Regions from separate parts of the Arthrobacter sp. EM1 genome, predicted to be linked through region 2. Evidence: riboswitches for the same ligand, from Rfam matches in the RefSeq annotation. Region 2 holds a riboswitch; the other holds the start of a gene.

Region 1 (11,358 bases), 1.5 Mb from region 2:
GAAAAAGTCCTCGCCCGGGTCATCGGCGGCACCCAGGTCGGGGCCGGCCTTATGTTTGCCCTCGGCAAGTCGGCACGTCTGGCCGCAAGCATCCTGGCTGTCATCTCGGCGCTCAACAGCTACGTCGAATGGCGCAGCGCGGACATCACCTCCACTGAGGGCCGCAACGCCCGCCGCAAGCAGCTGCTCAAGAACGTCTCACTGACCGGCGGCGTCCTGCTCGCCGCAGTCGACACGGACGGCCGTCCCAGCCTGGCCTGGCGGGCTGAGCACCTTGCGGCCGATGTCCGGAAGAGCACCGGCAAACAGATGAAAAAAGCCGACAAGGCCGTACGCAAAGCCGTAGACCACACCGTCGGAGCCTAAAGCAGCAATGACCGGCACCACCCCCACAGCAGCCGCACACCCCCTGCCGGCGAACGCTGCCGCCCTCTGGCCGGCGCCCTTCGCCGGACACCCGGTGGACGCAACAGTCACCGTTCCGGGGTCCAAGTCCCTGACCAACCGCTATCTCGTGCTGGCCGCCCTCGCGGACGGGCCCTCACGGCTCCGGGCTCCGCTGCACTCCCGGGACTCCGCCCTGATGATCGCGGCGCTGCGGCAACTCGGGGCCCGGATCACGGAAGTGCCCGGCGACGGCGATTTCGGCCCGGACCTGGCCATCACGCCCATCAGCCAGGCGGCAGCCGGGGGGACGGGAGTGGTGGACTGCGGGCTGGCGGGGACGGTTATGCGGTTCGTGCCGCCCCTCGCGGCCCTGCGCCCGGGGCTGACGCTGTTCGACGGAGATCCGCACGCGCGCGAGCGCCCAATGGGCCCCATCATCGAAGCCCTCACCGGGCTGGGCGTCAGGGTCAGCGCGCCCGACGGAGGCCCGGCATCCTCGCTGCCGTTCACCGTCGACGGCGCGGCCGCCGTGCGCGGCGGCCACCTCGTTATTGACGCCAGCGCGTCCTCGCAGTTTGTGTCCGCACTGCTCCTGGCCGGGTCCCGGTTTGTGGACGGACTGCACCTCGAACACCAGAGCCACGAACACCCAGGGATGCCCGTTCCCAGCCTTGACCACATCACCATGACCGTCGCCGTGCTGCGCGGAGCCGGGGTAGCCGTTGACGATTCCCGCCCAAACCACTGGGTTGTCTCGCCCGGACCCATCCGGGCCTTTGACGTCAGGATCGAACAGGACCTTTCCAACGCCGGTCCGTTCCTGGCGGCGGCCCTGGCCACCCGAGGCACCGTCCGCATCCCGAACTGGCCGGCCCCGACGACGCAGGTCGGCGATATGTGGCGCAGCGTGCTAGCGGAGATGGGGGCCACCGTGTCGCTCACCGACGGTACCCTGACCGTCACCGGCGGCCCGGAGCTCACCGGCGGGAACTTTCACGAGACCAGCGAACTTGCCCCCACTGTCGCCGCACTCTGCGCGCTAGCCAGCGGTCCCTCCCGGCTCAGTGGCATCGCCCACCTCCGCGGGCACGAAACGGACCGGCTGGCCGCCCTTGTGGCGGAGATCAACCGGCTCGGCGGAGACGCGGAGGAGACCTCTGATGGCCTCATCATCCGGCCCGCCCCGCTGCACGGCGGCGTCGTCCGCAGCTACGCCGACCACCGTATGGCCACGGCCGGCGCCATCCTCGGCCTGGCCGTAGCGGGCGTCGTTGTCGAGGATATTGGGACCACGGCTAAGACCATGCCCGACTTCCCGCAACTGTGGGAGTCCATGCTTGGCCTCAGCGCAGGAAACACGCCTCCCGCAGGGGCCTCCCCGGCAGAGAAGGACGCCTTCGGTGGCACGCAGCACTGATTCCTGGGACGAATCCGACGCCCGGATCCGCCCCAACAAAAAAGGCACCCGGCCCCGCACCAAGGACCGGCCCAGCCACGACGATGCCGTGACCGGGCGGATCATTACCGTTGACCGCGGACGCTACACCGCCGTCGTCGCCGAAGGCACGGGGGCAGAACGGAAGATCATCGCCGCCCGCGCCCGCGAACTGCGCCGCAACCCGGTAGTGGCCGGCGACTTCGTTTCGTTGGTCGGCGACGTCAGCGGCGAGCCCGACACCCTGGCCCGGCTGGTCAGGATCCAGGACCGCAGGACCCTGCTGCGGCGCAGCGCCGACGACACGGACCCGATCGAGCGGGCCGTCGTCGCCAACGCCGACCAGTTGGTGATCGTGGTGGCGGCCGCCAATCCCGAGCCGCGGACCGGGTTTATCGACCGCGCCCTGGTGGCCGCGTACGACGCCGGGATCGATCCGCTGCTGCTTGTCACCAAAGCCGACGTCAAGGATCCTGCCGAGCTCCTCGCCAACTACCAGCACCTTGCTTTCCCGGTGATTATTTCCAAGACGGCGGACTCCGCCGCCTCGGGCATCGATGCCCGCTCCGATGACGGGCTCTCCGCCCGGCTGGACAAGGACGCCGTCGCACAGCTGCGCGCCTACCTCGACGGGAAGGTCACCGTGATGCTGGGCCATTCCGGCGTCGGCAAGTCCACCATGGTTAACGCCCTGACCGGCGCCGAACGCGCCACCGGCGGTGTCAACGCCGTGACCGGGCGCGGCCGCCACACCTCATCCTCCGCGCTGGCCCTCAAAGTCAACGATGCGCCGGCGGGGAGCTGGATCATCGACACCCCGGGCATCCGCTCCTTCGGGCTCGCCCATGTGGACCCGGACCGGATCCTGCGGTCCTTCCCCGACCTCGAGCCCGGCACCGACGACTGCGAACGGGGCTGCAAGCACGATTCCAGCGCCGTCAACTGCGGCGTGGACGCCTGGGTGGCCTCCGGCCAGGCAGGAGAATCCGGTCCGGCCAGGCTCGCCTCACTGCGCCGTTTGCTCGGGACAGACCCGCGGTTGGAAGCCCAGGACGTTAAGGAACTGGGCACCGTCTCCTAGCAGACCGCGGCGCCTACCGCTTCCCTGCCCGCTTTGACGGTAGTTTGGAAGCATGAGTCAACCCGCTTCGAGCTACAACGACGACCTGCGCCTTGCCCATGTCCTGGCAGATTCCGTAGATGCCCAGACCATGAGCCGCTTCAAGGCGCTCGACCTTCGGATCGAGACGAAGCCGGACCTGACGCCGGTCACTGACGCCGATAAATCCGCCGAGGAGGCCATCCGTGGCCAGCTGTCGCGGTCCCGGCCCCGCGACGCCGTGCTCGGGGAGGAGTTCGGCAGTTCCGGCCACGGCTCCCGCCGCTGGATCATCGACCCGATTGACGGGACCAAAAACTTCGTCCGCGGCGTCCCGGTCTGGGCGACGCTGATCGCCCTCGTCGATGAGGGCGAGCCGGTAGTCGGCGTTGTCAGTGCCCCGGCGCTGGGAAAGCGCTGGTGGGCGGCAAAAGGCGCCGGTGCGTACATGGGCCGTTCACTGGCGGCCGCAACCCGGCTGAAGGTCTCCAACGTCGCGAGCCTGCCGGATGCCTCGCTGTCATATTCCAGCCTGGGAGGTTGGAAGCAGCGCGGCAACCTTGACGAGTTCCTGGGGCTCACCGAAGAGGTGTGGCGGACCCGCGCCTACGGCGACTTCTGGTCCTACTGCCTGGTGGCGGAAGGTGCCGTTGATATCGCCTGCGAACCCGAACTCAACCTCTACGACATGGCCGCGCTGGTTCCGATCGTCACCGAGGCCGGCGGCCGCTTTACCTCCCTCGAAGGAGAAGACGGTCCCTTCGGCGGCAACGCCCTCGCGACCAACTCCATTCTGCACTCCGAAGTCCTCAAGCGTCTGAACCCCGGGCTGGACGACCTGCTGTAAGCGCGTCCGGCGCCGTTCGGCAGCTTCGGTACCGGACCGTCACAAAGGACTTCACAATCCTGCCCTGCCTTTTCCACGGAAGCCGGCATGGCCTAGGCTCGAACCAGGTCACGAGTGCCAGCGCTAAACCCCGGTTTGCTGGCCGGCAACCCTCCATTCGCGGCGGGGTGCCCCGGGTGACGACCTGGCCGGTCCGGAACGGACCCGGCAAGCGCGGATCCCCGGTGCGTGGGGTCCTTTTCGAGCGAGGCCCCATGACGACTGCCACCATTCCTGCCGGCGCCGAGGTTCAGGCCAAGACCGGTCCGGCACATCCCGATCCGCGGTTCGCCGTTGCCCGCCGGCCGCTGGCCGCGGTGACCGGCGCCGAGATCCAGGCGCCTCTCATCCAGGGCGGACATGTCCGCTACGCCAACCTGGACTACGGTGCCTCGGCTCCGGCGCTGTCCGTGGTCTCGGCCTACCTCAACGAGATCCTGCCGTTCTACGCCAGCGTCCACCGCGGCGCCGGCTATGCCTCCCAGATCAGCACCTCGGTCTACGAGAACGCCCGCGGGATTGTCCGCGACTTCGTTGGCGGCCGGCCGGACGATGCGGTGATCTTCACCAGGAACACCACCGATTCGCTGAACCTGCTGGCCGGCTGCCTGCCGGTCGTCGACGGCGAGCATACCGGCGAGGTGCTCTACCTCGACATTGAACACCATGCCAACCTCCTGCCCTGGCAGCGGGTACCCCACCGCAGCGTCATTGCCGCCCCCACCCTCGCGGCCACCCTGGAGCTGCTCCGCCAGGAACTCGCCCACGGCGGCGTCAGCCTGCTTGCCGTGACCGGGGCCTCCAACGTCACCGGCGAGATCCTGCCAATCCGCGACCTGGCAGCGCTGGCGCACGACTACGGCGCCCGGATCGTCGTCGACGCCGCCCAGTTGGCCCCGCACCGGCGGATCAACGTCTCCACGGACGACCTCGACTACATCGCCTTCTCGGGGCACAAGCTCTACGCACCCTTCGGTGCCGGCGTCCTGATCGGGCGTCCCGACTGGCTCGACGCCGGCATCCCGCACCTCGCGGGCGGCGGGGCCGTCCAGGACGCCCGGATCGATGCTGTCAGCTGGACCACGGGACCCGCCCGGCATGAGGGCGGATCCCCGAACGTGCTCGGCGCCGCCACCCTGGCCCGGGCCGCGCAAATCATCGCCGGGCTGGACGCGGACCAGTGGCACGCGCACGAGAACGCCATCCGGTCCTTCCTGGTGGAAGGCCTCGCCCGGATCGACGGTGTGACGGTCCACCAGATCTTCTCCGACAGCGGTACCTTCGACGCGGCTGCAGGGCCGGGGGCGGGCACCGGGTCACAGACCCCTCCCGGCGCCGGCACCATCGGCGTCGTCAACTTCTCGGTGGAAGGCTACGACGCGGGCCTGGTGGCAGCCTACCTGTCCGCCGAGCACGGTATGGGGCTGCGCGACGGCAGGTTTTGCGCGCATCCGCTGCTCCGGCGGCTTGGCCTGCCCTCGGGGTCGCTGCGGGCAAGCTTCGGTTTGGGCTCCAGGCTTGATGACGCCCAGCGGCTGCTCACCGGAGTCCGGGAGCTGCTCGGGAACGGCCTCGGCTGGGACTACGTGGTGGACGCAGGCCGCTGGGTACCGTCCAACGACACCCGCAGCTACCCGCACTGGGCCCCCAATACCCCCGGCACGGCCGGGGCGGCGCCCTGCACGCTGGACTAACGGCCGCCGGTGCGGCGGCGCTGGCTCCGGCGGCGCCGGCAGACACGGCCCCTGCAAACGCGGCCCCTGCCCGGTGCGGTAAATTCACAAGGTACGTACCCGGACCTGCCGAAGGAGATCAAACGTGGCACGCGGCGGACCCAAGCTGCCCCAGGGGCGGCGCCAGGAGCTGGGGCACAGCTTTCAGGACGGCGGGGAACACTACGACCGCGTCCGGCCCGGGTATCCCGAGGAATCGGCTGGCTGGCTGATCCCCGGCGGCGCAGCGGATGCCGCGGACCTCGGCGCCGGAACCGGGAAATTCACGGCGCTGCTGGTCGGGCGCGGCCTGCGCACGGTGGCAGTGGACCCATCCGCGGACATGCTGGAACAGCTGCGCCGGGCGCTTCCCGGGGTCACCGCCGTCGAGGGTACCGCGGAGCGGACGGGGCTGCCCGACGGTGCTTTCGACGTGGTGACAGTCGCCCAGGCCTGGCATTGGTGCGATCCGCTTCTGGCCAGCACGGAAGTCGCCAGGATCCTCCGCCCGCACGGTGTCCTGGGGCTGATCTGGAACCAGCTGGACACGTCTGTTCCCTGGGTGCACCGGCTCTCGCGCATTATGCATGCCGGCGACGTGCACAAACCGCACTTCACACCGCCGCTGGGACCTGAATTTACGGGACTGGAGAGCCATCTCACCCGGTGGGAAGATCCGGTGCGCGGCGCAGACATCCTGGCGCTGGCGAAGTCCCGCAGCTACTACCTGGCGGCCGGCCAGGCCACCCGCACCAAGGTGCTGGGCAACCTCGACTGGTATCTGCACGAGCACCTGGGCCATCAGGGCGATGAAGTGATCCCGCTCCCCTACCTGACACAGAGCTGGCGGGCCGTGCGGTCCTGACACCGGCCGGAAAGGTCCTTTTGGAGCCGTCGACGTTGCCGCGGACAGCCACCGTGGCTTATGGTTTCGGTATGCCTAATAATTATTTGTAGGCGTTCGCAAACTTCGGCGCAGGCATCCACCCGCCGTTGCCGCCCGCGTCGACGGCGACGCACCTAGCAGGGGAGCCCAGTGCTGGACGTAACAGGACACGACGGCGCGGGACCGGCGACGGCCGCCCGGCCGAAGCCGGCCGGCCGCCGGGCCATGATCGGCCTGCTGGGGCCGGCATTTGTTGCCGCGATCGCCTACGTGGACCCCGGCAACGTGGCGGCCAACCTCACGGCCGGAGCGCAATACGGCTACTTGCTCGTTTGGGTCCTGGTGGCCGCCAACATTATGGCCGTGCTGGTGCAATACCAGTCCGCCAAACTCGGGCTTGTCACCGGCAAAAGCCTGCCGGAGATTCTTGGTGAGCGGCTGAAGCCGTTCTGGCGCCGGGCGTTTTGGGTGCAGGCCGAGATCGTGGCTGCTGCCACTGACCTTGCCGAGGTGGTGGGCGGGGCAATCGCGCTCTTCCTGCTCTTTGGACTGCCTTTGCCCCTTGGCGCCGTAATCGTCGGCGCCGTCTCCATGGGACTCCTCGCCGTGCAGGCCCGGAACAAGCAGCGGCCATTTGAGTTCATCATTATCTTCCTGCTCGGCATTATCACCATCGGGTTCCTGGCCGGCCTTTTTGTTAGCCCGCCTGATCCTGCCGGTGTGGCAGCCGGGCTGATCCCGGGCTTCCGGGGGCCCGAGACTGTGCTGCTGGCCGCGAGCATGCTCGGCGCCACGGTGATGCCGCACGCCATCTACGTCCACTCTGCACTGTCCAGGGACCGGCATCGTCCGGACCCGCACGTCCATGTTCCCGCCCCGGCCCTCGCCCGGCTGGTCAAGGCGACCCGCTGGGACGTGGTCGTCGCCCTGGCCTTCGCCGGTCTTGTGAACATCGGGATGCTGCTGCTGGCCGCATCGACCCTCGGCGGTGCGGACGGAACAGACACCATCGAAGGAGCCCATGCCGCCATCACCAGCAGCCTCGGACCCGTCATCGGCGTCATCTTCGCCGTCGGGCTGCTCGCCTCCGGACTGGCTTCCACGTCCGTTGGCTGCTACGCCGGCGGCTCAATTATGGAGGGGCTGCTCAAGATCCGGGTCCCCCTGATGCTGCGGCGCATCATCACCCTGGTACCGGCGGTGGTGCTGCTGAGCGTGGGTTTCGATCCTACCTGGGGACTGGTCCTGAGCCAGGTTGTCCTGAGCTTCGGAATCCCTTTTGTGCTGATCCCGCTGGTTGTCCTGACCAGTAACAAGTCGCTGATGGGCCGGTTCGCCGATGGAATGGCGCTTCGGATCGCAGCTGTCGTCAGCGTCATCCTGGTGGTCGCGCTTAACCTCGCACTGCTGTGGCTGACCTTCGCCAGCGCGGGCTAACGGTAGGCTGGATGCTGTGAAGACCAGCCTGCCCTCTTCCTCGATCGAGGACTATGTCAAGGTCATCTATTCCTTTACGGAGTGGCAGGACAGGCCGATCACCTCCACCCAGCTGGCACAACGCCTCGGCGTCGCCAACTCCTCGGTCTCCGAAATGGTCCGCAAGCTCAAGGACCAGGGACTCGTGGACCACCAGCCGTACAGCGCGATCACCCTCACCGCCGACGGTGTCCGGCTGGCGTTGTCCATGGTCAGACGGCACCGGCTCATCGAAACATTCCTGGTCCGGGAACTCGGCTACCGCTGGGACGAGGTTCACAACGAGGCCGAGCTGCTCGAACACGCCGTCTCGGACACCTTCATTGAGCGGATGGCAGCCAAGCTCGGGAACCCGCGGCGTGATCCGCATGGGGATCCGATTCCTGCCGCCGACGGCTCCGTCCTGATCCCGGTGGCGCACCGGATGAGCGAGCTCGACGATGGGCACACCGGCCGGATTACCCGGATCAGTGACGAAAACCCCGAGCTCCTGCGCTACCTTTCCGCGGAAGAAATCGACCTTGACGACGACGTCGAGGTGCTGGGGCGCAAGCCTTTCGGCGGCGCCCTGGTAGTTCGCATCGGCTCGGGCGCGGCCGGGCAGGAAGTGGATCTGGCCGAGGAAGTCGCCTCCGCCCTCTGGGTCCACAGTGACGTTGCCCATCCCGGCTGCAGCCTCGGGCGGTCCTGAGTGCGGGCCGAGTTGACCGGAGCCGGGGTATGAAACACACGGCGAAGTCGCTCCCCCGGACGGCGGGTGCGGCGCATGACCGGTCGCCGGGCTGGCATGCATGGACGGCCGTCGCCGTCGGCGGCCTGATCGGAACGGAGCTGCGCTACGGGGCCGGCCTGGTGTTCCCGGAATCCGCCGGGACAATCCCTTGGACCACCTTGGCGATCAACGTCCTCGGCAGTTTTGTGCTCGCGGCCCTCACCACCGTCTGGATCGCGCGGCCGAAGACGGCGTTCTGGCTGCGTGCCGGACTCGGACCCGGGTTGCTGGGGTCCTTCACTACGTTTTCGGCGGTGGTGTTCGCCCTGGACCAGCAGTTCAGGGCCGGTTTACAAACCAGCTCGCTGGTTTATCTGGGACTCTCACTCGTCCTGGGGCTCGGTGCGGCGGCCGCGGGGTGGAAGACCGGAAAGGCAATGGCTGATCTGACCGGCCGGGCATTATGATCACGGCACTGCTCGTCGGGGCCTTCGGTGTTGCCGGCGCCCTGCTGCGCTTCGCCGTCGACTCCTGGTTTGCTAACTCCTTCCCGGCCCGTCATTCCCACTGGCCCTGGACCACCCTCGCCGTCAACGTGACGGGTTCCTTTATCATCGGCGCGGCCATCGGCGGCACGGCACACTGGGGACTGGGGCCTGAGTGGCAGTCCGGCCTCGCGACGGGACTCGCCGGCGGCCTCACGACATTCAGCTCCTGGACCACCGCCACTGTCCGGCTTGCGAGCGAAAGCCGCTACCGCGCCGCCACCCTCAACGTCGCCGCCAACCTAATTCTCGGCCTCGCCGCAGCAGCGCTCGGGCTCTCCCTCACTGCCCTGTGACGAGCCTAACGCCGGCCTCCCGACTGCGATGACGGAGCATCCGATCCCGTATCGTTGAAGCATGGTTACCCGACGTGAAGCAGCCCAAGTCCTCGACATTCCGCTGGAAATGGCTCACCGTCACGGCATCCCGTCCCGGCTGAGCGAAACCGAACTCGGCGAACTCCTTGACAACCCGCCGCAGTGGCTGGTCCAGTCCAAGGCCAACCGGACCGGTAAACGCCCCGTCTGGGTCCAGCTTTCCTGTGCTGTCTGCGGCTTCTCCGAAGCGGCCCGGCCGAAGAAATGGTGGCCGGACTTCACCTACGTGTGCTGCGAACACCACGCCTCGTTTGAGCGTCCCGCAGCCGCTGCCGGCTTGGTCCGCAGCGAGTATGAGGGTGTGGGCAGCCGGTTCGTTGGAATCGTCGACGTCGCGGTGCCGGAGGCGTAGCTTTATCTTATGGGGCCATTCCGGCCCCGCTGTGAGGGAGCACCCGCATGCCTGACAAATCACCGCACCGGAGCATGGCCAAAAAGCCGGTGAAGACCATCAAGGAAAAACGGGCCGAGAAGAAGTCCAAAAACGTCGCGGAGACGCACGCGGACCCGGTATCGCACATCAAGAAGCACTGAGCGCAACCCGCCAGCCGGGCCGTGCAGGCAAAGCAAAAGGCCGGAAGCGTCAGCTTCCGGCCTTTTGTGTGGGACTTTACGGGGTGGAGCAACGTTTCCGGTGCTCCGATGGTGGAGATGGGGGGAATTGAACCCCCGTCCGATGTCGTGTTGTCAGGGCTTCTCCGGGCGCAGTTTGCGTTGGATTTTCTCGGCCCCAGCCACGCTACAAACAGCTGGCTGATCCGGGCCCAGTCATCAAAGAGTCCCGTTCACCCCGATGACGGGGGTAAACAGCAGTGGCTATCTAAATGACGCCAGGATCCGGGGCAATAGCAACCTCGGGCTGACGGACTGTCTTACTGCTTAGGCAGCGAGAGCGAAGTCAGTGCGTTTTGAATTGGCACTTATTGGTTTGCAGACAGCGTTTACGAGATAATTCTGCATCCTCGGCCCGCTTCACCTGTCGCGACTAACATCGTCGAAACCGATCATCCCCGTATTTTTTTATCAAACCAAGCTGCTATGTTGCCGAACCGTTTCCGTGCTGCTGAACCGGTACCGCACCATTGGCTGCCTGGCTATCAAGCATAACGCACGGCATCGCAGATTCATTCCACCAGGCCGGGGACGGCCACGGCTACCGCCGGTTCCGTTCGCGCATCACCCGCAGGGCCTCACGCTTGTCCTGCTGCTCGCGCAGGGTATGACGCTTGTCGTATTCCTTCTTACCGCGGGCTACGCCGATCTCCACCTTGGCCCGCCCATCCACGAAGTACAGCTGGAGTGGGACGATCGTGAAACCGGATTCGCGGATCTTGTGCGAGATCTTGGTGAGTTCGTCCCGGTGCAGCAGCAGCTTCCGACGGCGGCGTGCGGCGTGGTTGGTCCAACTCCCCTGGTGGTATTCGGGGATGTGGATGCTCTCCATCCACAGCTCGTCGTTGTAGAAGGTGCAAAAGCCGTCGACCATGGAGGCGTGGCCCTCCCGAAGGGACTTCACTTCCGTCCCCATCAGTGCGATTCCCGCCTCATAGGTATCGAGGATGTGGTAGTCGTGCCGGGCCTTGCGGTTGGTGGCCACTACCTTACGGCCACTTTCTTTCGGCACGGTAGAACTCCTTGAATCGACGGGTGTGCCGTACGCCGAAACGGCGCAGGCTTATGCCAGTTTACGGCAGAGCAGCAGCGCACCGGCAGGGCTTCCGCTCCGGGCGGATCAGAGCAGGTTCATCGGATCCACGGCTCGGCCGTTAAGCCAGGTCTCGAAGTGCGAGTGGCAGCCGGTGGAGTTGCCGGTGGTTCCCGAGTAAGCAATCAGCTGGCCCCG
Region 2 (11,358 bases):
TCGCTGTACTCCTTGGGCACCAGAGGCTCCGCCTCGCCCCGGACGAGCTCGGGAACATAGCGCCAGCCTGCGCTGCCGCTCGGGAGTTCCGCCCCGCTGTGCTGCACCCAGACGACCGCCGCCCCGGCGTCGCGCGCCTTGTCCACGAGGGTGGCGATGGCCGCGATGACGTCGTCGCGGCGGTAGGCCGCCGCGACGACGTCGAGCTGCATGTCCACGACGACCAGGGCCGTGTTGGGCCGGTTCTCAAGCGTGCTCATAAGCCGACTTTAGTCGACCTGCGGGAACCCCAGGTCGATCACCGAGGTGGCGGGATCCGGCCAGCGGGTGGTGACGACCTTGCCCCGGGTGTAGAAGCGGATGCTCTCCGGACCGTACATGTGCGTGTCGCCGAAGAGCGAGTTCTTCCAGCCGCCAAAGGAGAACGTCCCCACCGGCACTGGAATCGGCACGTTGACGCCCACCATGCCGGCCTCGACGTCGAACTCGAACTGCCGGGCTGCGCCGCCGTCGCGGGTGAAGATTGCCACGCCGTTGCCGAACTCGTTGTCATTGACAAGCTGCACGGCGTCGGCGTAGCTCTCGACCCGGACTACGGACAGGACGGGGCCGAAAATCTCGTCGTCGTAGACCTTCATGCCGGGCTTAACGTGGTCGATCAGGCTGACGCCGATGAAAAAGCCGTTGGAATCGAACTCCTGCTTCCGGCCGTCCACCACCACGGAGGCGCCCTCGTCCGCGGCGCCGGCCACGTAGGAGGCCACCTTGTCGCGGTGTTCCGCGGTGATCAGCGGCCCCATCTGCGACGCCGGGTCCGTGCCGGGGCCGATCTTGAGCGTGGCCATCCGGCTCTGGATAGCACCCACCAGGTCGTCGGCAATGTTCCCGACGGCGACCAGGACGCTCACGGCCATACAACGCTCCCCGGCGGAACCGTAGGCGGCCGAGACGGCGGCGTCGGCGGCCATGGCCAGGTCCGCGTCGGGAAGGACCACCATGTGGTTCTTAGCGCCGCCCAGGGCCTGCACGCGCTTGCCGTGGTCGGCGGCACGCCTGTAGATGGACTTGGCGATCGGCGTCGAACCGACAAAGCTGATGGCCTTGACGTCCGGGTGTTCGAGCAGGACGTCGACGGCTTCCTTGTCGCCGTGCACAACGTTCAACACACCGGCGGGCAGGCCGGCCTCGGCGAAGACCTGGGCGATGAAGACCGCGGATGACGGGTCCTTTTCGCTGGGCTTAAGCAGCACAGTGTTTCCGCAGGCCAGGGCGCTGCCGATCATCCACAGCGGCACCATGGCCGGGAAGTTGAACGGCGTGATGCAGGCGACGACGCCGACCGGCTGGCGCACCGAGTGAACGTCGACACCGCCGGCGACCTGTTCGGAACGTTCGCCCTTGAGTGCGTGGGAGAGCCCGGTGGCGAATTCGATGTTCTCCAGGCCGCGGGTGATTTCGCCCTCGGCGTCGGAGAGGACCTTGCCGTGTTCACTGGTCAGCAGGGCTGCCAGTTCGGGCCGGCGGGCCAACAGCAGTTCGCGGACCTTAAAGAAGATGGTGGTGCGCTTGGCGAGGCTTGTGGCGCGCCAGCCCGGGAGCGCGGCGCGGGCGGCTTCAACGGCTTCCTGGACGCGGCCGGCAGAGGCCAGGGCGACCTCCTTTTCCTGCTCGCCGGTGGCCGGGTTGAAGACGGGGCCGTAGCGCTCGGCATCGGAGATCAGGGCGCCGTTGATGAAGTGCGGAATGCGTTCCATGGGGAGGATCTCTTTCTAAAAGGTTTAGGGCTACTTGGCGGACTCGAACGAGCCGTCAACCAGCTTGACGATTGCGGAGCAGTCCGTGCCGGACTGGCCGCCGTCGATGAGCCGCTGGAAAAGCTGCTGGACGTGCTCGCCGATCTCCAGCGGCGTGCCGGTGTCGCGGGCGGCGCTGATGGCCAGGCCGATGTCCTTGTTGGCGAGCTCGGCGGTGAACGTCGGCGCGAAGTCGTTGTTCGAGGCGGCGGTGGGCACAACGCCGGCCACCGGGTACCAGGTCCGCAGCGCCCAGCTGTCGCCGGAGGAGACGGAGGCGATGTCCCAGAAGACCTGCTTGTCCAGGCCCAGACGGTCCGCGAGCACCGCGCCCTCGGCCGTCGAGGCGAGGTTGATAAAGAGCATCAGGTTGTTGCAGATTTTGGCGGCCTGGCCGGTGGTGGCGCCGCCGGTGGGGATGATGTTCGCCGCCATCGGCTTGATGTATTCGGTGGCGTCGGCCACCGCGCCGGCCTCCCCGCCGATCATAAACGTCAACGTGGCGGCCTTCGCACCGCTCATGCCGCCGGAGACTGGCGCGTCGACAAAGCGGAAGCCCGCCGCAGCGGCGGCGTCGTGAAGGGCCTGGGCCGAGGCGATGTCGATCGTGGAGGAGTCCACCAGCAGGGTCTTGGTGTCGGCGTGGGCCAGCACGCCGTCTTCGCCCAGGTACACGGCGCGGGCATGTTCGCCCTTGGGAAGCATGGTGAACACAACGTCGGCGCCGTCAACCGCCTCGGCGATGCTTCCGGCGGGCTTGACACCGCCTGCGGCGGCGGTGGCAACGGCCTCAGGGTTGAGGTCGAAACCGCGGACGTTGTGGCCGGCCGCGGCGAGGTTCACGGACATGGACCCGCCCATGTTCCCCAGTCCGATCCAGGCGATATCTGCCATGGCATAAGCTCCTTTGCTTTGGGTCATCCCGTGCGCGCCGCCAAACGCAGCGCCCGGGTTCCGGCCGTGGCCGGATGCTCAGTGTTAAGCATCACACCCCTGCTACAGTGCAATCAAGGGAAAAAACCACAGATGCTATGTGCACGGATGCACATACAGAGTTGCGAGGGAGACCCATGGACGTGAGGCGGCTGCCGAGCCCGGACGATCTGCTGATCCTGCTGACGGTAGCCCGGCTGGGCCGGTTCAACGCGGTGGCAGAGACCCTCGGCACAACCCACACAACCATCTCCCGCCGCATCCTGGCGCTGGACAAACAGCTGGGCGGGCGCACCCTGGAGCGGAGTCCGCACGGCTGGGAACTGACGGACCTTGGCAACGAGGCCGTGGCCGCCGCCGAGGCGATCGAGGGCACCCTCGGTGCGCTCACAAACCGCATCGCGCAGTCCGAAGACGTACTCTCGGGCCTGGTCCGGGTCAGCACACCCGACGGCTTCGGGGCAGAATTCGTTGCACCGGCGCTCGTCCGGATGCAACGTCAGCATCCGCTGCTGAACGTCGAAATGCTCAGCGCCACGCGCAAGGTCAGCCGGAACCGCTCCGGCGTGGACCTGGAGGTGGTGGTCGGCAACCTCGACGTCAGCAATGCGCAGCCCATTTTCCTGGCCAACTACTTTCTCCGGCTGTATGCCAGCCCGCAGTACGCCCGGGACCGCGGACTTCCGGTGACGCTCGACGACGTCCGGCAGCATGGTTTTGTGTCCTACGTCGAATCGGCGCTGCAGGTCGCCGAACTTGGCCACCGCTCCACCCAGCTTCCCGTCCCGCGGTCCAGCTTCCAGGCCACCAGCATCTTTGCCCAGCTGGAGGCGGTCCGCCGGGGTGCGGGCATCGGGCTGTTGCCGAACTTCCTGGCGGTCGGCGACCCCGGCTTTGTGCCGGTCCTGCCGGCGGACTTCCAGCGCCAACTTCCGATCTGGGCGGTGGCCCGCGCGGAATCGCTGCGCTCCGCGCCGGTGCAGGCCGTCCTGGCGGCCGTCCGGACCGAGATCTCCGAGCGCCAGGATGTCCTGCTGGGCTGAGCCCGGCGGCCAACAACAACGGCCCTTGTCCCCGCGGTGCGGGGACAAGGGCCGTTGTTGTTGCTGCTATTTCGTTGCAGTTACTTCTTGCAGTTACTTCTTGCCCGTTAGTTCTTGCCCGCGGCGAGGAGGTCGGCGGTGCCCCGGGCGTCGGCGGCGTCGACGTCGTGGAGCGAGATGCCGCGGGTTTCCTTGAGGAAGTACACCGCCACAATCGTGACCAGGCAGGCGCCGAGCAGGTAGATGGCCACCGGGGTGGAGGACTTGAACGTGCTCAGCAGCGAGGCGGCGATGATCGGAGCCATCGATCCGGCCACGATCGAGGTGACCTGGTAGCCGAGCGAGACGCCCGAGTAGCGCATCCGGGTGGGGAACATCTCGGCCATAATGGCAGGCTGGCCGGCATACATCAGTGCGTGGAAGAGCAAGCCGATGGTGATGGCGGCCAGGATGATGATGTCGTTTTTGGTGTCCATCATCGGGAAGGCGAAGAAGCCCCAGGTGCCGCCCAGGATGGCGCCGGCCATGTAGACCGGTTTGCGGCCGAGGCGGTCCGACAGGCGGCCGACCATCGGAACCACGGCGAAGTGGACAACGTGTGCGACGAGCAGCAGCAGCAGGATCCGTGAGGTGTCAGTCTGGACAACCACCTTCAGGTACGTGATCGAGAAGGTGACGACCAGGTAGTAGAGGATATTCTCCGCGAAGCGCAGGCCCATGGCGGTGAACACGCCGCGCGGGTACCGGCGGAAGACTTCGCCCACGCCGTAGCCCTTCTTCTCGACGGTGACTTCCTTCTGGGCCTCCAGGAAGATGGGGGCGTCGGTGACCTTGGTCCGGATGTAGTAGCCGATCAGCACAATCACCGCGGAGAGCCAGAAGGCCACGCGCCAGCCCCAGCTGAGGAAGTCCGCGGAGGACAGCGTCGAGGAGAGGATGAACAGCACCGCAGTGGCCAGCAGGTTGCCCAGCGGAACAGCGGACTGCGGCCAGCTGGCCCAGAAGCCGCGGGATTTGTTCGGGCTGTGCTCCGCGACGAGGAGGACTGCGCCGCCCCATTCACCGCCGACGGCGAAGCCCTGGGCGAACCGCAGGAACACGAGGAGGGCCGGAGCCCAGTAGCCGATCTGCTGGAAGGTCGGCAGGCAGCCCATCAGGAAGGTGGCAACGCCGACCAGGATGATGCTGAGCTGGAGCAGCTGCTTGCGGCCGAACTTGTCGCCGAAGTGCCCAAACACGATGCCGCCGATGGGGCGGGCAACGAAGCCAACTGCATAGGTGAGGAAAGCTGCGATGATACCGTCCAGCTCCGAGCCGGAGTTGGGGAAGAAGGTCTTGCCGAAGACGAGGGTCGCCGCGGAGGCGTAGAGGAAAAACTCATACCACTCGACGACCGTGCCGGCCATGGAGGCCGCGACTACTTTTTTGAGGCCGGACGTCTTGACGTCGGGCTCTTCTGCGCGCCGTGCGGCCGCGTTTTCCGTGCTCATTTCGACTCCTTTGGCATCGTCTTCGACGCCTCGTGGACCATTGGGAGGAGGGCGCCTGTGAGGTGAGACACGCGGCGCCATTCCCCACGAGTATGTCCGGTTCCGGCCCGGGCCTCAACGGCCATTAGTGCAGAGCGCATCTGCAAAAGTGCACACCCGGGGCGGCTTTTGGCTGCTGGACTACCCGAAGAAGTGCTGTCGGAGCTGGGTGTTGAGCTGCCCGATCTCGGTCAGGAAGCCGTCGTGGCCGATGGGCGCCTCGATGGTGTGCACCGCAACGTCGCCCGGCAGGGCAGCCGCGAGCGCCCGGGACTGGTCCGGGAAGTACAGCCGGTCCGAGTCGACGGCCGCCACAAGGAAAGCCGCCGTAGCCGGGGCCAGCGCTTCCGTCAGCGCGCCGCGGCCCCGGCAGACGTCATGGCTCATCAGCGCCTCGGTGATGGCGATGTAGCTGTTCGCATCGAAGCGGCGGACCAGCTTGTTGCCCTGGTGGTCGAGGTAGCTCTCCACCTGGTAACGCCCGCGCCCGGCGAGTGACCCGGCACGCAGCGGAGCCTCGGAGTCCTGGGCGTTCCGGCCGAAGCGTCCATCAAGCTCTGCGGCCGAACGGTAGGTGATATGCGCTATCCGCCGGGCCAGGGCCAGTCCCGCCTCCGGCCCGGGACCGCCGTAGTAATCGCCGCCGTTGAAGTTGGGGTCCTGCCGGATGGCGAGTGTTTGCGCCTGGGCGAAGGCAATCTGCTCGGCGGTGCTGCTGGCTCCGATTGAAATAACCCCGCAGCGCCGGACCCGGTCCGGGTAGCTGACGGCCCATTCGAGGGCACGCGCCCCGCCCAGGGAACCGCCGAGCACGGCGTACCAGCTCCGGATTCCCAGCGCATCCGCGAGCCGGGCCTCGGCGTCGGTGGTATCGCGCAGCGTGACCAGCGGGAACCGTGAGCCCCAGGGCTTCCCGTCGGGTGCCGTCGATGAGGGTCCGGTGGAGCCGTAGCAGCCGCCCAGGATATTGATCGAGACGACGAAGTACTTCCCCGTGTCCACCGGGGCGCCCGGGCCCGCGAGCTGCTCCCACCAGCCCGGTTCCGCACTGGCGCCTCGCGTGACGTGGGTGTCCCCCGTCAACGCGTGCTCGATCAGCACGGCATTGGAGCGTTCAGCGTTGAGGGTCCCCCATGTTTCGTAGCCGAGGGTGGCGTCAGGCAGCCGGGCACCGGATTCGAGCACCAGGTCACCGATCCGGAGGTGCCGGACGGTTCCGTCCGGCACAGCCGCGCCGTCCGCGGCGACGCTGCCGCCGGGGTCCGGGGCATGGGGATGGGAGGTCTTGCTTGCGGATTCACCCTGGCGGGTGGCGGCAATCGTCATGTGAGGACCTAACTTCGCGCTTGCCCGCCGGCAGCTCACCGGCAGGCCAGGTCTTCACCCGGGGCACCCCGCCGCAAATGGAGGGTTGCCGGCCAGCAAGCCGGGGCTGTCGCTGGCACTCATGACCTCCCCTGAGTGTACGAAATGCCGGCGCCCGGTGGCGAAGAATGTGACGCCCGTGTGACTTCCCCCGGGGAACGGTTGGTCAGACGGTCTTGGCGGCGCGGAAACCGGCATCCAGGTCGGCGAGGATGTCATCGATGTGCTCCAGGCCCACGGAGAGCCGCACCAGGCCGGGGTTCACCCCGGCGACGACCTGCTGCTCCGGCGAGAGTTGGCTGTGTGTGGTCGAGGCCGGGTGAATGACCAGGGAGCGCACATCGCCGATATTGGCGACGTGCGAGTGCAATTCCAGCGCGTCCACAAAGCTCTTGCCGGCCTCGGCTCCGCCGGCGATGTTAAAGGACACAACGGCGCCGGTCCCCTTCGGTCCGTACTTGCGGCCGCGCTCGAACCAAGGGCTGGACGGCAGGCCGGCATAGGCGACGGATTCGACGTCGTCCCTGGCCTCCAGCCATTCGGCGACCCGGCCGGCGTTGGCAACGTGCCGCTCCATCCGCAGGCTCAGGGTTTCGATGCCTTGGGCGATAAGGAAGGCGTTGAACGGGGACACCGCAGAGCCCAGGTCGCGCAACAACTGCACACGCGCCTTGAGGATATAGGAGAGGTTCGCGCCGAGCGCACCGTCCGCGCCGAGGTCCCGGGCGTAGACCAGCCCGTTGTAGCTGGGATCCGGGGTGTTGAAGCCGGGGAACCGTTCCGGGTCCTTGCCGAAGTCGAAATTGCCCGAGTCCACAATCACGCCGGCGATCGCGGTTCCATGGCCGCCAAGGTACTTGGTGGCCGAATGCACCACAATGTCCGCACCCCACTCAATCGGCCGGATAAGGTACGGCGTGGCGAGGGTGTTGTCTACGATCAGCGGGACACCGGCCGCGTGGGCCACCTGGGAGATGCCCTCAAGATCCAGCACGTCCTGGCGCGGGTTGGAGACCACTTCGCCAAAAAAGAGTTTGGTATTGGGCTGCACGGCGTCACGCCACTGCGCCAGGTTGTCCGGGTCCGCCACGAAGGTCACGGAAATGCCAAACTTCTTCAGTGTGTGCGCCAGCAGGTTGTAAGTACCGCCGTAAAGGCTGGGACTTGCCACCACGTGGTCTCCGGCTTCTGCGACATTCAGGATGGCCAGGGTCTCCGCCGCCTGTCCGGAGCTCAGCAGCAGAGCCGCGAGTCCGCCTTCCAGGCTGGCAACCCGCTGCTCCACGGCATCCTGGGTAGGGTTGCCGATCCTGGTGTAAATGGGGGCCAGCTCCGCCAGGGCAAAGCGGTTCGCGGCACTCTCGGCGCTGGGGAACACAAACGACGTCGTCTGGTAAATCGGCAGCGAGCGGGCGCCGGTGGCGCTGTCGGGCTCCTGGCCGGCATGGATCTGACGGGTTTCGAAGGACCAGGCACTGGACATCGGGACACTCCTTAGGGGAGCGGGCACAGCCTGACCCTGGGCACCGTGGCCCGGGCCCGTGCTGGCGCCGCGCTTGCCTCCCGGCGGGCGCCGGACGGCCAGGTCCTCACCCGGGGCACCCCACCGCGATACGAGGGTTGCCGGCCAGCGAGCCGGGGCTGTGCGCTGGCACTCATGACCTCACCCCAGTCTAGGAACCGGTTGCAGGCGGTGGATAGCTTTGTGACAAAGATGAAGCTGGCCCGGCCGCGGCGCTGCTGATGCCATGCCAATGCGGCCACGTGTGCTGCCAAGTGTGCTGCCGAGAGTGTGGCCGGAACAGTCCGGATCCGACCCCAACTGCCAGTAAGGGTACCCTAAGCTGAGAGGCGCATCACAAAGTGCCAAGATGATGGCATGCGCATGGATCACGTCTCTTACGCCTGTGAACAAGATGGCCTCGCTGCCACCACCGAACGAATTGCGTCTGCCCTCGGCGTGGAAGCCGTGAAGGGCGGAGTACACCCCCGATTCGGGACCCGCAACATGATCATCCCGCTAGCGGGACACAAGTACCTCGAGGTGGTGGAGGTCCTGAACCACCCGGCCTCCGACAAGGCCCCCTTCGGCCAGGCCGTCCGCGCCCGCTCCGAAGCCGGCGGCGGCTGGATGGGCTGGTGTGTGGAGGTCGACGACCTCGCCCCGTTCGAAGTCCGGCTCGGCCGCGCCGCCGTCAACGGCAACCGCAAGTTCCCGGACGGCCGGGAGCTGGTCTGGAAGCAGATTGGCATCCTTGGGCTCATCGCCGATCCCCAGGTCCCGTACATGCTCAAATGGGAAGGCGATCCGGAACTCCACCCGTCGAAGGCCTACGAGGGCAACGTCAAAATGTCCGCCCTCACGATTGCCGGTTCGGCCGAGCGCGTCACCGAATGGCTCGGCGTCCCGGTGGAGAAGCCGCTCGAAGACGTGGCCGTGCACTGGATTGCTCCGCGCGGGACACCCGGCATCCTCTCCGTCACGTTTGAGACGGCGTCCGGAGCCGTCACGATCTGAGGCTTCACCGCCCCGCACTTCGGCCGCCATCAGCGGGTGTCAACGACGTCACCCACCGATGGTGGCCGAATTTCTTAAAGCACGTATGGGCCGCCGCAGCCGTGCCCCGCAGATCCCCTCCGCGCAGAACCCCTCCGGCGGCTCAGCCCAGGCCGATGGCCTTGCCAAAGAGGCTGAAGCCGACGAAGGCCACGGTGTCCAGCAGCGCGTGGGCGATCACCAGCGGCATCACGCGCCGCGTTCGGGTGTACACCAGTGCAAAAACGACGCCCATGATCGCGTTGCCGATGAACGGGCCGAAGCCCTGGTACAAGTGGTAGCTTCCGCGCAGCATGGAACTGGCGAAGATGGCCAGCGGCAGGCTCCAGCCGAACTTGCCGAGCCGGTCCAGCAGGTAGCCCACCACAATCACTTCCTCCACGATCCCGTGCCGGACCGCGGAGAGGATGAGCACCGGCACCGTCCACCAGTAGGAATCGAGGGCACTGGGGATAATCGCCGTGGTGATCCCCAGCGCCCGGCCCGCAGCGTACAGGCCCAGGGAAGGTACACCGATCAGGGCCGCCAGCCCGAGGCCCTGGATCAGGTCCCTGCCCGGGCGGGCAAACGTGAATCCCAGTTTCCCGAACGCCGTGGCCCCGCTGCCGGCCGCACCGGACACCCGGTGTTCGGTGAGGAAATAGAACACCAGGACCACCGGTACCAGCGCGAAGACAATGTCCAGCAGCTGGTAGCTCAGGTCAAAGTATTCGCGGCTGCTTTGGGAGCGGTTCAGGGTGGAAGTCCCCTCCGCCAGCGGCCCCCGGGTCAGCTTGTCCAGCAGCTGAACGACCGAGTACACGGCGGATTGGCCCAGGGACAGGCCCAGGACGATCCAGACTTCTAGCCGCAGGCGACGGCGGGAGGGAACCAGCATGGTCCTATCTTGCCCGGTTTTTCCCGGTCGTCACGCCTATGCTTGGGGTTTATGAGTGCGCCCGGGAAAATCATCATGATCCGGCACGGCCAGTCCGCCGCCAATGCCGACACCTCGATCTACAACCGGGTGCCCGACTACCGGATCCCGCTGACCGGGCTTGGCATCGACCAGGCACGGGCAGCCGGCGAACGGGTACGGCGGCTGCTGGACGGGCAGCCGGCCTGCGTCTACGTCTCCCCGTACCTGCGCGCCTATCAGACCCTGGAGGCGATGAACCTCGGCGCGCTGGTTGAACGCGTGATCGAGGAGCCGCGGCTGCGTGAGCAGGACTGGGCCAACTTCCAGATCGCCGGTGAGATCGAAGACCAGAAGGAACTCCGCAACGCCTACGGCCACTTCTTCTACCGCTTCCGCGAAGGCGAATCCGGCTCCGATGTCTATGACCGGATCTCCTCATTTATGGAAACGCTGTACCGGCACTGGTCCAAACCCAGCTACGCCCCCAATGCGCTGTTTGTGACCCACGGGCTGACCATGCGGCTGTTCTGCATGCGCTGGTTCCACTGGTCCGTGGAGTACTTCGAATCACTCAACAACCCGGACAACGCCGAGGTCCGCACCCTGTACCGCACCGCAGAGAAAAAGTATGAACTCGACAAACCGTTCAGCCAGTGGGAGGCCCGGCGTGTTGATGAGACCGTGCTGAACGCTCCGCGGATGGTGTTCTAGCGGCCGCAGCGGCAGGCGTCAGCGCGCCCGGACCCCGGCCCGCCAGACCGCGTGGGTCAACGGGATGCCGGGCCGGTAAGCCAGATGGGTGGCGGACGGCGCGTTCAGCAGATGGAGGTCCGCGCGGTGCCCGACGGCGATCGAACCGACAGCGCGTTCTCCGTCGGCGTCGTTACCGGACTCCCGGCCAAGGGCCAGCGCACCGCCGTACGTTGCGGCGCGCACGGCCTCATGGACGCTGAGCCGCATCTGCAGCACCGCCGTGGTGACGCAAAACGCCATCGAGCTGGTATAGGAGGTGCCCGGGTTGCAGTTCGTGGCCAGGGCGATTTGCACGCCGGCGTCAAGCAGTTCCCGGCCCGGCGCCAGCGGCTGCCGGGTGGACAGGTCGCAGGCCGGCAGGCAGGTCGCCACAGTCCCGCGTCCGGCGCCAGTGCCGGGGCGCTTCCCGCCGTTACCGCCGTCCCAGCCGGACCAGCTGCCCGCGAGGGCGTCGACGTCGGCGGCGGACAGGTAGTTGACGTGGTCC

Evidence for each region. Region 2 has a riboswitch for S-adenosylmethionine ahead of QI450_RS03755 (homoserine O-acetyltransferase). Riboswitches for the same ligand answer to the same signal wherever they lie in the genome.
Region 1: another riboswitch for S-adenosylmethionine. It lies ahead of QI450_RS10905 (aminotransferase class V-fold PLP-dependent enzyme); the one in region 2 lies ahead of QI450_RS03755 (homoserine O-acetyltransferase).

Annotation. Positions count from the first base shown of each region.
Region 1 is NZ_CP124836.1:2,361,000-2,372,357, forward strand. It holds gene QI450_RS10885 (DoxX family protein) at 1-366, shown strand, start outside; gene aroA (3-phosphoshikimate 1-carboxyvinyltransferase) at 374-1,804, shown strand; gene QI450_RS10895 (ribosome small subunit-dependent GTPase A) at 1,788-2,903, shown strand; gene hisN (histidinol-phosphatase) at 2,956-3,768, shown strand; SAM riboswitch class IV at 3,875-3,988, shown strand; gene QI450_RS10905 (aminotransferase class V-fold PLP-dependent enzyme) at 4,023-5,501, shown strand; gene QI450_RS10910 (class I SAM-dependent methyltransferase) at 5,626-6,384, shown strand; gene QI450_RS10915 (Nramp family divalent metal transporter) at 6,556-7,842, shown strand; gene QI450_RS10920 (metal-dependent transcriptional regulator) at 7,859-8,572, shown strand; gene QI450_RS10925 (CrcB family protein) at 8,602-9,060, shown strand; gene QI450_RS10930 (CrcB family protein) at 9,057-9,434, shown strand; gene QI450_RS10935 (hypothetical protein) at 9,496-9,867, shown strand; gene QI450_RS10940 (hypothetical protein) at 9,915-10,049, shown strand; RNA gene ssrA (transfer-messenger RNA) at 10,159-10,527, opposite strand; gene smpB (SsrA-binding protein SmpB) at 10,669-11,139, opposite strand; gene QI450_RS10955 (M23 family metallopeptidase) at 11,248-11,358, opposite strand, start outside.
Region 2 is NZ_CP124836.1:854,943-866,300, reverse strand. It holds gene QI450_RS03780 (isochorismatase family protein) at 1-260, opposite strand, end outside; gene QI450_RS03775 (CoA-acylating methylmalonate-semialdehyde dehydrogenase) at 270-1,754, opposite strand; gene mmsB (3-hydroxyisobutyrate dehydrogenase) at 1,785-2,687, opposite strand; gene QI450_RS03765 (LysR family transcriptional regulator) at 2,864-3,769, shown strand; gene QI450_RS03760 (MFS transporter) at 3,877-5,259, opposite strand; gene QI450_RS03755 (homoserine O-acetyltransferase) at 5,440-6,624, opposite strand; SAM riboswitch class IV at 6,636-6,751, opposite strand; gene QI450_RS03750 (bifunctional o-acetylhomoserine/o-acetylserine sulfhydrylase) at 6,830-8,146, opposite strand; SAM riboswitch class IV at 8,211-8,326, opposite strand; gene QI450_RS03745 (VOC family protein) at 8,543-9,181, shown strand; gene QI450_RS03740 (CPBP family intramembrane glutamic endopeptidase) at 9,324-10,097, opposite strand; gene QI450_RS03735 (histidine phosphatase family protein) at 10,149-10,829, shown strand; gene QI450_RS03730 (amidohydrolase family protein) at 10,848-11,358, opposite strand, start outside.